Regions from separate parts of the Microbacterium aurum genome, predicted to be linked through region 1. Evidence: predicted binding sites of a transcription regulator. Region 1 holds the regulator's gene; the other holds the start of a gene.
What was found. Region 1 encodes LexA, which represses DNA repair genes until DNA is damaged. Its sites were predicted from a motif close to TCGAACANNTGTTCGA; they were not measured.
Positions count from the first base shown of each region.

Region 2: a site for LexA is predicted at 3,191-3,206, ahead of JOD60_RS01300 (Rv2578c family radical SAM protein). Genes of this name have one in related genera too.

Region 1 covers NZ_JAFBCQ010000001.1:2,809,095-2,814,430, forward strand. Annotated here, with positions in the region: gene hisH (imidazole glycerol phosphate synthase subunit HisH) at 44-700, opposite strand; gene hisB (imidazoleglycerol-phosphate dehydratase HisB) at 697-1,308, opposite strand; gene JOD60_RS13865 (histidinol-phosphate transaminase) at 1,368-2,486, opposite strand; gene JOD60_RS13870 (LysM peptidoglycan-binding domain-containing protein) at 2,500-2,880, opposite strand; gene lexA (transcriptional repressor LexA) at 3,158-3,823, shown strand; gene JOD60_RS17055 (hypothetical protein) at 3,953-4,087, shown strand; gene metE (5-methyltetrahydropteroyltriglutamate--homocysteine S-methyltransferase) at 4,136-5,336, opposite strand, start outside.
Region 2 covers NZ_JAFBCQ010000001.1:273,204-278,539, forward strand. Annotated here, with positions in the region: gene JOD60_RS01280 (energy-coupling factor transporter transmembrane component T) at 1-410, shown strand, start outside; partial or broken gene JOD60_RS16960 (siderophore-interacting protein) at 432-779, shown strand; gene JOD60_RS16965 (siderophore-interacting protein) at 834-1,238, shown strand; gene JOD60_RS01290 (ECF transporter S component) at 1,238-1,804, shown strand; gene JOD60_RS01295 (acyl-CoA dehydrogenase family protein) at 1,922-3,085, opposite strand; gene JOD60_RS01300 (Rv2578c family radical SAM protein) at 3,215-4,300, shown strand; gene JOD60_RS01305 (hypothetical protein) at 4,338-4,982, opposite strand; gene JOD60_RS01310 (DEAD/DEAH box helicase) at 5,126-5,336, opposite strand, start outside.

The sequences.
Region 1 (5,336 bases):
CCCCGCGTGTGCGGGTGCGGTGAATGCAAGACAAGGAGAGAGACTACCCGGCCGACGGCAACGCCGAGATCCAGTTGCCGAGCAGGCGGATGCCGGCGGCACCGCTCTTCTCGGGATGGAACTGCGTCGCCGACAGCGGTCCGTTCTCGACGGCCGCCAGGAACGGCGTACCGTAATCGCACCAGGTCAGCACCGGCTCGCGGAACGGCCGCATGACCTCGAGCGACCAGTGCTGGGCGCCGTAGGAGTGCACGAAGTAGAAGCGCTCGTCGGCGATGCCGTCGAACAGCACCGAGCCCTCCCCCGCCCGGACGGTGTTCCACCCCATGTGCGGCAGCACGGGCGCATCGAGCTCGGTGACCGCGCCGGGCCATTCGCCGAGCCCCTCGGTCTCCTCACCGCGCTCGACCCCGTGCTCGAACAGCACCTGCATGCCGACGCAGATCCCGAGGACCGGACGCCCGCCGGCCAGCCGCCGTTCGATCGCCTCGTCGCCGCGGCTCGCCCGCAGCGCCTCCATGACGGCGCGGAACGCACCCACGCCGGGGACGACGAGACCCGCGGCATCCTGGATCAGTCCCCGATCCGCCGTCAGCCGGGCGTCCGCGCCGGCCGCCGCGAGCGCCTTGACGGCGGAGTGGACGTTGCCCGACCCGTAGTCCAGCACCGCGACGAGGGGCCGCGTCGCGGCGTCGGTCACAGCGCGCCCTTCGTGCTGGGAACGCCCTGCACCAGCGGGTCGAGCGCCTTCGCCTGCCGGAACGCCCGCGCGAACGCCTTGTACTCGGCCTCGGCGATGTGGTGCGGATCGCGACCGCCGAGCACCGTGACGTGGACCGTGAGGCCGCCGTTGAAGGCCAGCGCCTCGAACGTGTGCCGCACGAGCGATCCGGTGAAGTGGCCGCCGATGAGGTGGTGCTCGTAGCCGACGGGCTCGCCGGTGTGCACGAGATAGGGGCGCCCGCTGATGTCGACGACGGCCTGCGCCAGCGCCTCGTCCAGCGGCACGAGCGCGTCGCCGTAGCGCGAGATGCCACTCTTGTCCCCCAGCGCCTGACGGATCGCCTGTCCCAGCACGATCGCGACGTCCTCGACGGTGTGGTGGGCGTCGATGTCGGTGTCGCCGGAGGCGCGCACCGTGAGATCGGTCAGCGAGTGCTTCGCGAACGCCGTCAGCAGGTGGTCGAAGAACGGCACCGTGGTGTCGATGTGGCTCTGACCGGTGCCGTCGAGGTCGAGCTCGAGTTCGACCGTCGATTCGCTCGTCGCGCGGCGGATCGCCGCCGTCCGGGACGCAGGAGTGCTCATGCCGCGAGTCTATCGGCGCCGTGCGCCGCGCCGACGTCGGCCGGATGCCGCGACGCGGGCTACGCGCGGCCGGCGTCGCCGATCGACGCGAGCGCGTCGAGGAACGCTGTCGACTCCGCTTCAGTGCCGGCCGTGACCCGCAGGCTGTGCGCGATGCCGACATCGCGGATCAGCACGCCCCGGTCGTACAGCGCGTGCCAGGTCGCCGCAGGGTCGGCGACACCGGAGAACAGCACGAAGTTCGTCCAGCTCTCGTAGGGCGTGTAGCCCAGCGCGGCGAGCGTCGCGGAGATGCGATCGCGCTGCGCGACGATGTCGTCGACCATCGCGAGCATGGCCGGCGCGTGACGCAGTGCCGCGACAGCGGCCGCCTGAGTGAGCGCGCTGAGGTGGTAGGGCAGGCGGACGAGGCGCAGGGCGTCGATCACGGCGGGGTCGGCGGCGAGGTAGCCCACGCGCGCGCCGGCGAAAGCGAACGCCTTGCTCATCGTGCGCGAGACGACGAGCCGCTCCCGGCCCGGCAATAGCGTCAGGGCCGAGCGGGAGTCGCGGGGCGCGAACTCCTGGTACGCCTCGTCGACGATCACGATGCCGTCGGTCGCGTCGTACACCGCTTCGATGACGTCGAGCCCGAGCGGGGTGCCGGTCGGATTGTTCGGCGCGCACAGGAACACGACGTCGGGCCGAGCCTGCGCGACCTGCGCGGCGGCGTCCTCGGGGGCGAGCGTGTAGTCCACCCCGCGCGTGCCGGACACGTACGATGCGCCGGTCGCACGGGTCAGCAGCGGATACATGGAGTAGGTCGGGGCGAACCCGAACGCGGTGCGTCCCGGGCCGGCGAACGCCTGCAGCAGGTGCTGCAGCACCTCGTTGGAACCATTGGCCGCCCAGATCTGATCGGGGGCAAGACCGTGACCGAGGTAATCGGCGAAGCCCTCGCGTAGCGCGGTGAACTCGCGGTCCGGGTAGCGGTTGACCTCGCGCAGCGCGCGCGCGATGCCGTCGAGGATGTCGTCGGCGACCTCCTCTGGGACGGGGTGGGTGTTCTCGTTGACGTTCAGCGCGACCGGCAGCGGCGCCTGCGGTGCACCGTACGGCGTGAGACCGCGGAGGTCGGGACGGAGGAGGTTCTCCAGCGAGTTGGGGAGGTCTTCGAGACGGGCGCTCACCCTGACCATCGTAGAGGGCGGGTCAGCGTGCGGCGCTGTACTCCAGCGGGATCGCGATGGTCTCGCCGGCGTCGAGGCTGCCCGACGGCAGGGCGTTCAGCCGCATGATCGCATCGACGACGTCGCGCGGGTCCGCCTGCGGCGCGACGCTCTCGGCGATCGACCACAGGGTGTCGCCGGGCATGACGGTGACCTTCTCGAGTGCGGCGCCTGCGCCGCTGTCGGACGTGGCGAGTGCGCCACCGCCGGAGATGATCGCGATGCTGAGGGCGACGATCGCCGGCACCGATGCGAGGAAGGCCAGGACCCGGCGACCGCGACGCGTCAGCCGCAGTCGCGTCGCGGGTGCGGCGCCGAGCACGGCGCGGCGGGGCGAAGCGCCGAGGATGTCGATCGTGGTCATGGGTTCCTCCTCAAGGACGGATGCCTGCGGATGTCAGAGATTCGCACCCGACTCTCGGCCGGGAGAGTCGGATGCGAATCTCTGTACCGAAGCTATCTTCGATATAATCTGATTGTCAAGCCCTCCCCGGATCGGAGATGGATCGAACGCGACACGCGTGGCGCTGCGAGCGGAGACCTCCGGAACCGGATACGGTTTCGACAAGATGACCCCATCACCAACCTCCGACATTCGAAGGCGACGCCTTCCGGAGGCCGCGATCGAAGGAGCGCGCGACATGGCCGACAAGCCTCAGACCCGCCGACGCAAGAGCCTGAGCGACAAGCAGCTGAAGATCCTCGAGGTGATCCAGGCCTCCATCGCGCGGCACGGCTATCCGCCCAGCATGCGCGAGATCGGCGACGCCGTCGGACTGAAGTCGCTCTCCAGCGTCACCCACCAGCTGAATCAGCTCGAGCTGAGCGGCTACCTGCGCCGCGACGCCGGCAAGACGCGCGCGATGGAGGTCCTCATCGACCTGCCGGGCTCGGCAGCCGAGAACCCCGCCGACATGACGCCGGCCCTCGGCGACGCGGCGCTCGTTCCGCTCGTCGGACGCATCGCCGCCGGCGTCCCCATCACCGCCGACCAGCAGGTCGAGGAGATCTTCCCGCTTCCCCGCCAGCTCGTGGGCAAGGGCGACCTGTTCATGCTGAAGGTCAGCGGAGAGTCGATGATCGACGCGGCCATCTGCGACGGCGACTGGGTCGTGGTGCGTTCGCAGCCGAACGCCGACAACGGCGACATCGTCGCCGCCATGCTCGACGGCGAGGCGACCGTGAAGACCTTCCGCCAGCGCGACGGTCACACCTGGCTCCTCCCCCGCAACAGTGCGTTCGAGCCGATCCTCGGCGACGACGCCGTCGTGCTCGGCAAGGTCGTCGCCGTGCTCCGCGCCGTCTGAGTCACCCGTCGAGGCTGAGGTCCGGAGCACTCCGCCTGCCGCGGGCCGTGCGCGCGCCACGGCGCCGGCCTGGCCCTGCTCATCGGAGCGGGCTCGCTCGCGGTGGGCGTCGCGATCGGCTCCGCCGCCATGGGAAGCGTCGCGACCGATCTCGACCTGTCCCCCACCGGGCTTGCCGTCGTCTACGCGCAGCTGTCCGGGCAGACGGCGCACACCGCCGCGGTCCTCGCCGTGGTGGCGGACGCGGCGACCACGGTGCGGTGAGACGCTGTCCGGTGAGACGCCACGCCCACTGCCGCCGGGTGGTGAGACTCAGCCGATGGGCTGCAACTCGCCGCGCACCCGGTCCGCGGCTGTCACGAGGTTCCGCAGCGACGCCACCGTCTCGTCGTACCCCCGCGTCTTCAGGCCGCAGTCGGGGTTGACCCACACCTGCCGCAGCGGCAGTTCAGCGGCGGCGCGACGCAGCAGGGACTCGATCTCAGCGCTGCTCGGCACGCGCGGGGAGTGGATGTCGTAGACGCCGGGACCGATGCCCGCCGCGAATCCCGACGCGGCGATGTCGCCGATCACCTCACCACGGCTGCGCGCCGCCTCGATCGAGGTGACGTCGGCATCCAGCGCGGCGATCGCCTCGATGACGACACCGAACTCCGAGTAGCAGAGATGAGTGTGGATCTGCGTCGGCGCTGCCGCCCCCGCCGTCGCGATGCGGAAGGCGCGCACCGACCAGTCGAGGTACGACGCCTGATCGGCGCGGCGCAGCGGCAGCAGCTCACGGAGGGCGGGCTCGTCGACCTGGATGATCCGGATGCCGGCGTCTTCGAGGTCCGCGATCTCATCCCGAAGGGCGAGCGCGACCTGGTTCGCCGTGTCGGCGAGCGGCTGGTCGTCGCGGACGAACGACCACGCCAGGATCGTGACGGGGCCGGTCAGCATCCCCTTGACGTGCTTGTCCGACAGGGACTGCGCGAAGCGCGCCCAGTCGACCGTGATCGGCGCCGGCCGTGCGACGTCGCCCCACAGGATCGACGGGCGCGTGGCCCGCGACCCGTATGACTGCACCCAGCCGTGCTGCGTCACGGCGAAGCCGTCGAGGTGCTCGGCGAAGTACTGCACCATGTCGTTGCGCTCCGCCTCGCCGTGCACGAGCACGTCCAGCCCGAGGTCTTCCTGCAGCGCGATCACCCGCGCGATCTCGTCACGCAGGAACTGCGCGTACTCAGCAGCGGTGAGCTCGCCGCGGCCGTGCGCGGCGCGGGCGCGGCGGATGTCGCCCGTCTGCGGGAAGGAGCCGATCGTCGTGGTCGGCAGGACGGGAAGCCCCAGCGACTCCTGCGCGGCGGCCCGCAGCTCGAGGTCGCCGCGCTCCGCGTCGGCCGGCGTCAGCGCGGCGGCACGGCTCCGCACCGCCCCGTCCCGCACGCCCGGCGCGCTGCGACGGTCGGCGAGCGCGGCCGCGGCGTCGGCGATGTCGGCCGCGATCGCCGCGGGCCCATCGGTGAGTCCACGG
Region 2 (5,336 bases), 2.5 Mb from region 1:
TCGCCGGTCTGACCAGCACCGGCCCCGACATCGTCCGCGCGATGGTGCAGCAGCTGCGCGTGCCGTACCGCATCGGCTACACCGCGCTGGCGGCGTTCCGCTTCGTGCCGCGGTTCGGGTACGAGCTCGAGGTGATCCGGCAGGCGCATCGCGTCCGCGGATCGCACGGCGGGCGCGGCCCATTCGCGGCGCTCGCCCGGTGGTGGGGCTACATCGTGCCGTTGCTGGCCGGGGCGATCCGCCACGCCGAGCGCGTCGCCCTCGCGATGGATGCCCGCGCCTTCGGCGCGCACCCCGACCGCACCGAGCGCCACCTCGTGCCGTGGCGCGGCCGCGACACCGCGTTCGTGATCGCGTTCTGGGCGCTGAGCGCCGGCATCCTCATCGCCTTCTTCCCCTGGACACTCTGAAGGGACAGCCGCACCGAGCGCCTCACGCCGCACTGGATGCGCATCACGCTCGGCGGCGGCGAGATCGCGCGCTTCACGCCGATGGGCTACGACCAGTGGTTCCGCATCTTCCTGCCACACAGCGGCGAGGGCGGCGATGAGGGGCTCGAGCGCATCCCCGCGAAGGCGAACAAGATCTTCGGGTACCTCAAGTACCTCCGGATCCCCGACGGCGTCCGCCCCGTCATGCGCAACTACACGGTGCGCGCGTACCGCGCGTCCGGTCCGAGCGGCGGCCCGGAGATCGATGTGGACTTCGTGCTGCACGCCTCGGGTCCGACGGCCGGTCCCGCATCGCGGTGGGCGGATGCCGCGGTGCCGGGCGAGTCTGTCGTCGTGATCGACGAGGGGCTCGGCTTCAATCCGCAGCGCGGCGTCGAGAGCGTGCTGCTCGTGGCCGACGAGACGGGTGCGCCCGCGGTGGCCGGCATCTGCGCGTCGCTGCCGGACTCGGCCACCGGAGTCGCGCTGATCGAGGCGCCGTCGGCGGACGACGTGCTGGAATTCCCGGCGCCGGCGGGCGTCGAGGTGCGGTGGCTGGTGCGGGATGCGGACGTGAAGCCGGGCGCCCTCGCGCTCGAGACGCTGCAGGAGCTCGAGGCACCGGCATCCGACGCGCACTGCTTCATCGTCGGCGAGCAGTCCCTTCCCACCGCCGCGCGCCGCCACCTCGTCGCGCAGGGCGTCGACAAGGACCGGATCAGCTTCGTCGGCTACTGGCGCGTGGGGGCGGCGTCGCCCGCCCCCAAGTCGCAGCAGGCTCAGGCCGCCGTCGGCGGAGCGCACTGATGGGCAAGGTGACGACGGCGTACCTGTTGACCTGCGCCGCGATCGGCGTGGCGACCGGCCTGCTGATCATCCCGGCGACGGCCTTCTCGACGGCGACCTACGCGACCATGCCACCCGTCTCCGCGATCGTCGCCGGTGCGTGGGTCATCGGGTTCGTCGTCGCGATGCGGTTGATCGAGCGCCCCGGCGCGGCACTGTTGACGGGGCTGATCTCGCGCCTCGTGGCCACCCCGCTGTCGACGACGGGCGCGGCGATCGTCGTCACGAACGTGATGTTCGCCGCGTTCATCGAGCTGCCGTTCCTGGTCACGCTGTACCGGCGCTGGTCGCGGTGGCTGTATCTCGTGGGCGCCACGCTGCTGGCGGCGTTCTACTCCGTCTGGACCGTCACCGCCGCCGATATGCAGGCGTTCCAGGGGTGGGTCGTCGCGCTCTACGTCGTCGTGTTGTTCGCGTCGGAGCTCGGGGCGGTGGCCCTCGGCCTCGTCATCGCCGACCGGCTGCGCGCCGCGGGCGTCGCGCGTCTCGCCCGGCGGCGGCCCGCCGACGTCGCAGAAGCAGGCTGAACCGGCCGATCCGGGTGCCGCGGCGTCCGTTTCGGTCGATCCGGCCTGCTTTCCGAACGCGAAACGCCGGATGCCGCGACGGCCCAACGGGGCGGTCGCGGCATCCGGCGTCGTGAACTACTTCTTGCCGACGATCTGACGCGAGACGAGATCGCGCATGATCTCGTTCGTGCCGCCGTAGATGCGGTGCACGCGGGCGTCGAGGTAGGCGCGGGCGATGGGGTACTCGGTGATGTAGCCGTAGCCGCCGTGCAGCTGCACGCCGACGTCGAGGAGTTCCGCCTCGCGGTCGGTCGACCAGAACTTGACCTTCGCCGCTTCTTCGGCCGTCAGCTTCTTGTCCTTGTAGAGCATCATGGCGCGGTCGTTGTAGGCCCACATGACGTCGACGGTGGTGGCCATGTCGGCCAGGCGGAAGCGGGTGTTCTGGAAGTCGGCGATGCGCTCGCCGAACGCCTCGCGGCTGAGCACGTAGTCGCGCGTCCAGTGGAAAGCGGCCTCGCCGGCGGCGGCGGCCGCGACACCGATCGAGAGGCGCTCGAGGGGCAGGTTCATCATGAGCTGGATGAAGCCCATGCCCTCCTTGCCGCCGATGAGGTTCGCGTCGGGGACGAAGACGTCGGTGAAGCTGAGCTCGGCGGTGTCCCAGCCGTGGAAGCCCATCTTCTCGAGCTTCTTGCTGTGGTCGAAGCCCTCCATGCCGTCTTCGAGGATGAGGAGGCTGAAGGCGTCCGGCCGGTTGCCCTCGCCGGTCTTCACGAACGTGACGACCATGTCGGCGGTCTTGCCGCTGGAGATGAAGGTCTTCGCGCCGTTGACGAGGTAGCCGCCGTCGACCTTCTTGGCGGTCGTCTTGATGCCGCGGAGGTCGGACCCCGCGCCCGGCTCGGTCATCGCGAGCGCGCCGAGGATCTCGCCGGTCGCCATTCCGGGCAGCCACTTCTCCTTCTGCTCCTGCGTTCCCATGTGCACGATGTACGGCACAGCGAGGTCGTCCTGAATGCCGAACGCGCCGGCGAGCGAGCCCTGTCCGGCGCCGATCGTCTCCTCGAGCACGATCGCTCGGAAGCGGTAGTCCTGCAGCATCCCGGCGCCGCCGAACTCCTCCGGCACGGACAGTCCGATGATGCCGGCCTCACCGGCGGCGAGCATGGTGGCGCGGTCGATCTCGCCGTCCGCCTCCCACTGCTTGCGCTTCTCCTCGGTCGCGTAGCGCTTGAGGAATTCCTTGACGACGTCGCGGAACGCCTCGTGGTCCTCGTCGTAGATCTCGCGCTCCATGCTGCGCCTGCCTCTCGTCGTCGAGTGTCGAAGATGTGGGATGCAATCCCAGCAGCAATGGTACTCGGTTTCACGCGGCGTCACGCGGCGGGGATTGTCGTCCCGTCGTATCTATGTTCTACTTTTCGTATGCGGTGGCAGGGACAAATGATCGATGGCGTGGATGCCGCGGCCCTGCCCGGTCTGGATTCGATGGCCGGTCTGCGAGCGATGACGGGTCACGTGCGCACCGTCACGACGCCCGAGTTCGCCGGAATGACCTTCCACGAGGTCCACGCGAAGTCCGCCCTGAACCACGTGCCCGGCGCCTCCGCGATGCCGTTCGACTGGACCGTCAACCCGTACCGGGGCTGCAGTCACGCCTGCGCCTACTGCTTCGCTCGGAACACGCACACCTACCTCGACCTCGACGCGGGGCGCGACTTCGACAGCCAGATCGTCGTGAAGGTCAACGTCGCCGACGTGCTGCGGCGCGAGCTCGCGGCGCCGAGCTGGTCGGGCGAGTCGGTCGCCCTCGGGACCAACACCGACCCGTACCAGCGGGCCGAGGGACGCTATCGGCTCATGCCCGGCATCATCGACGCACTCGCCGACAGCCGCACGCCGTTCTCGATCCTCACGAAGGGGACCCTGCTGCGGCGCGACCTGCCGCAGCTGCAGAATGCCGCGTCGCGCGTTCCGGTGAGCATCGCCATGTCGATCGCCATGCCCGACGAACAGCTGCGCCAGACCCTCGAGGCCGGCGCCCCCACATTCCAGGCACGTCTGGACACCGTGCGCGCGGCGACGGATGCCGGGTTCCCGGTGACCGTCTTCCTCATGCCGATCGTGCCCCACCTGACCGATTCGACCGCGGAGCTCGACGACGCGCTCGCGCGCATCGCGGCATCCGGCGCCGTGCGCGTCGTCTACGGGGCGCTGCATCTGCGGCCAGGCGCGCGGGAGTGGTTCTGGACCTGGCTGGAGCGCGAGCACCCCGAACTCGTGCCCGCGTATCGCGGGCTCTACCCTGGTGCGTCGGTCTACGCACCGGCCGGGTATCGGAAGTGGCTCGCCGCGCGAGTGCGCCCGCTGCTGCGGAGGCACCGGCTGGGCGGGGGTGCCGAGGAAGAGGTCGAGACGCGACCCGCCCGACCTGGCCCGGTGCGGACGACAGCGCGCGGCGCCCGCGCGTCCGCCGCGACGGCGACCCTCGCACCCGCCCGGCTGTTCTGAGGGTCGGTCGGATGCGCCGTCGGGCGCACCGCGCGCGTCAGCGCTCGTCGAGGCCCGGATTGGCCGCGCGCAGCTCCGCGACGGCCGGTGCTGCAACGTGTGCGGCCGTCTCCGGATCGATGAGGCTGCCCCGGAGGATGAGCCACGCGTCGCCCACGAACGTGTAGGAGACGGTCGTGCCCCCGAGCCCCTCGTCCGTCGCGATGGCGAAGGACGGCGCGCCGTCGATCTCCGACTCGGTGAAACCGCCGTCCGCGCGCAGCGCGTCGATGAGGTTGTCCCGCGTCGGGACGTCGATGTCGAGGGTGTACACGCCGACGGCAGAATCCGACTGCGGCACGCCCAACAGGCACCCTCGGTTCTGCTGCGCGCGGCTCGCCGCATCCCGTGCGAGGGGACCCGGCAGGTTGCCGGCGAGCGCCGTGCCCTCCATCGTCTGGATCAGAATGACCTCGCTCCACCGCTCGACCTGCCGGACGGATTCGATGGGGACGAGCTGCTCGCAATCGGGGATGACCAGCGCCGCGGGGGACGGCGACGCCGTGACCGTCACGGTCTCCGTCGGTGTGGGCTCGCCGGTCTGGGAGGACTGCGGGGCGGTGCAGCCGCTGAGGGATGCCGTCAGCACAGCGGCGGCGAGCGTCAGCGATGCGGTGGTTCGATGTCGATATCGGAGTCGCATGCGCCCGACCCTACGGACGCCGCCGCACCGCAGACGACCCCCTGCGGATTCCGCAGGGGCTCGGCTACCCTCGGCCGCTCGTCCCGTTCCGAAGCGCAGCCTCTCGGCATCCGGCCCCTGCGTGAGACCCCGACGAACCGCTGCTACGCCGGGACCACCTGACGTCCCGACAGCTCCTCGAGCACGTCGTCGCCGACGCGAGCCTCCTCGAACGGTGCGTCGATCTCGGCGCGCTCGAGCATCTCGGTCATGCGGCGGCGGCGCTGGCGCGTGATGAGCGTCACGACGGTGCCGCTGCGCCCGGCGCGGCCGGTGCGTCCGGAGCGGTGCAGGTACGTCTTGTACTCGTCGGGG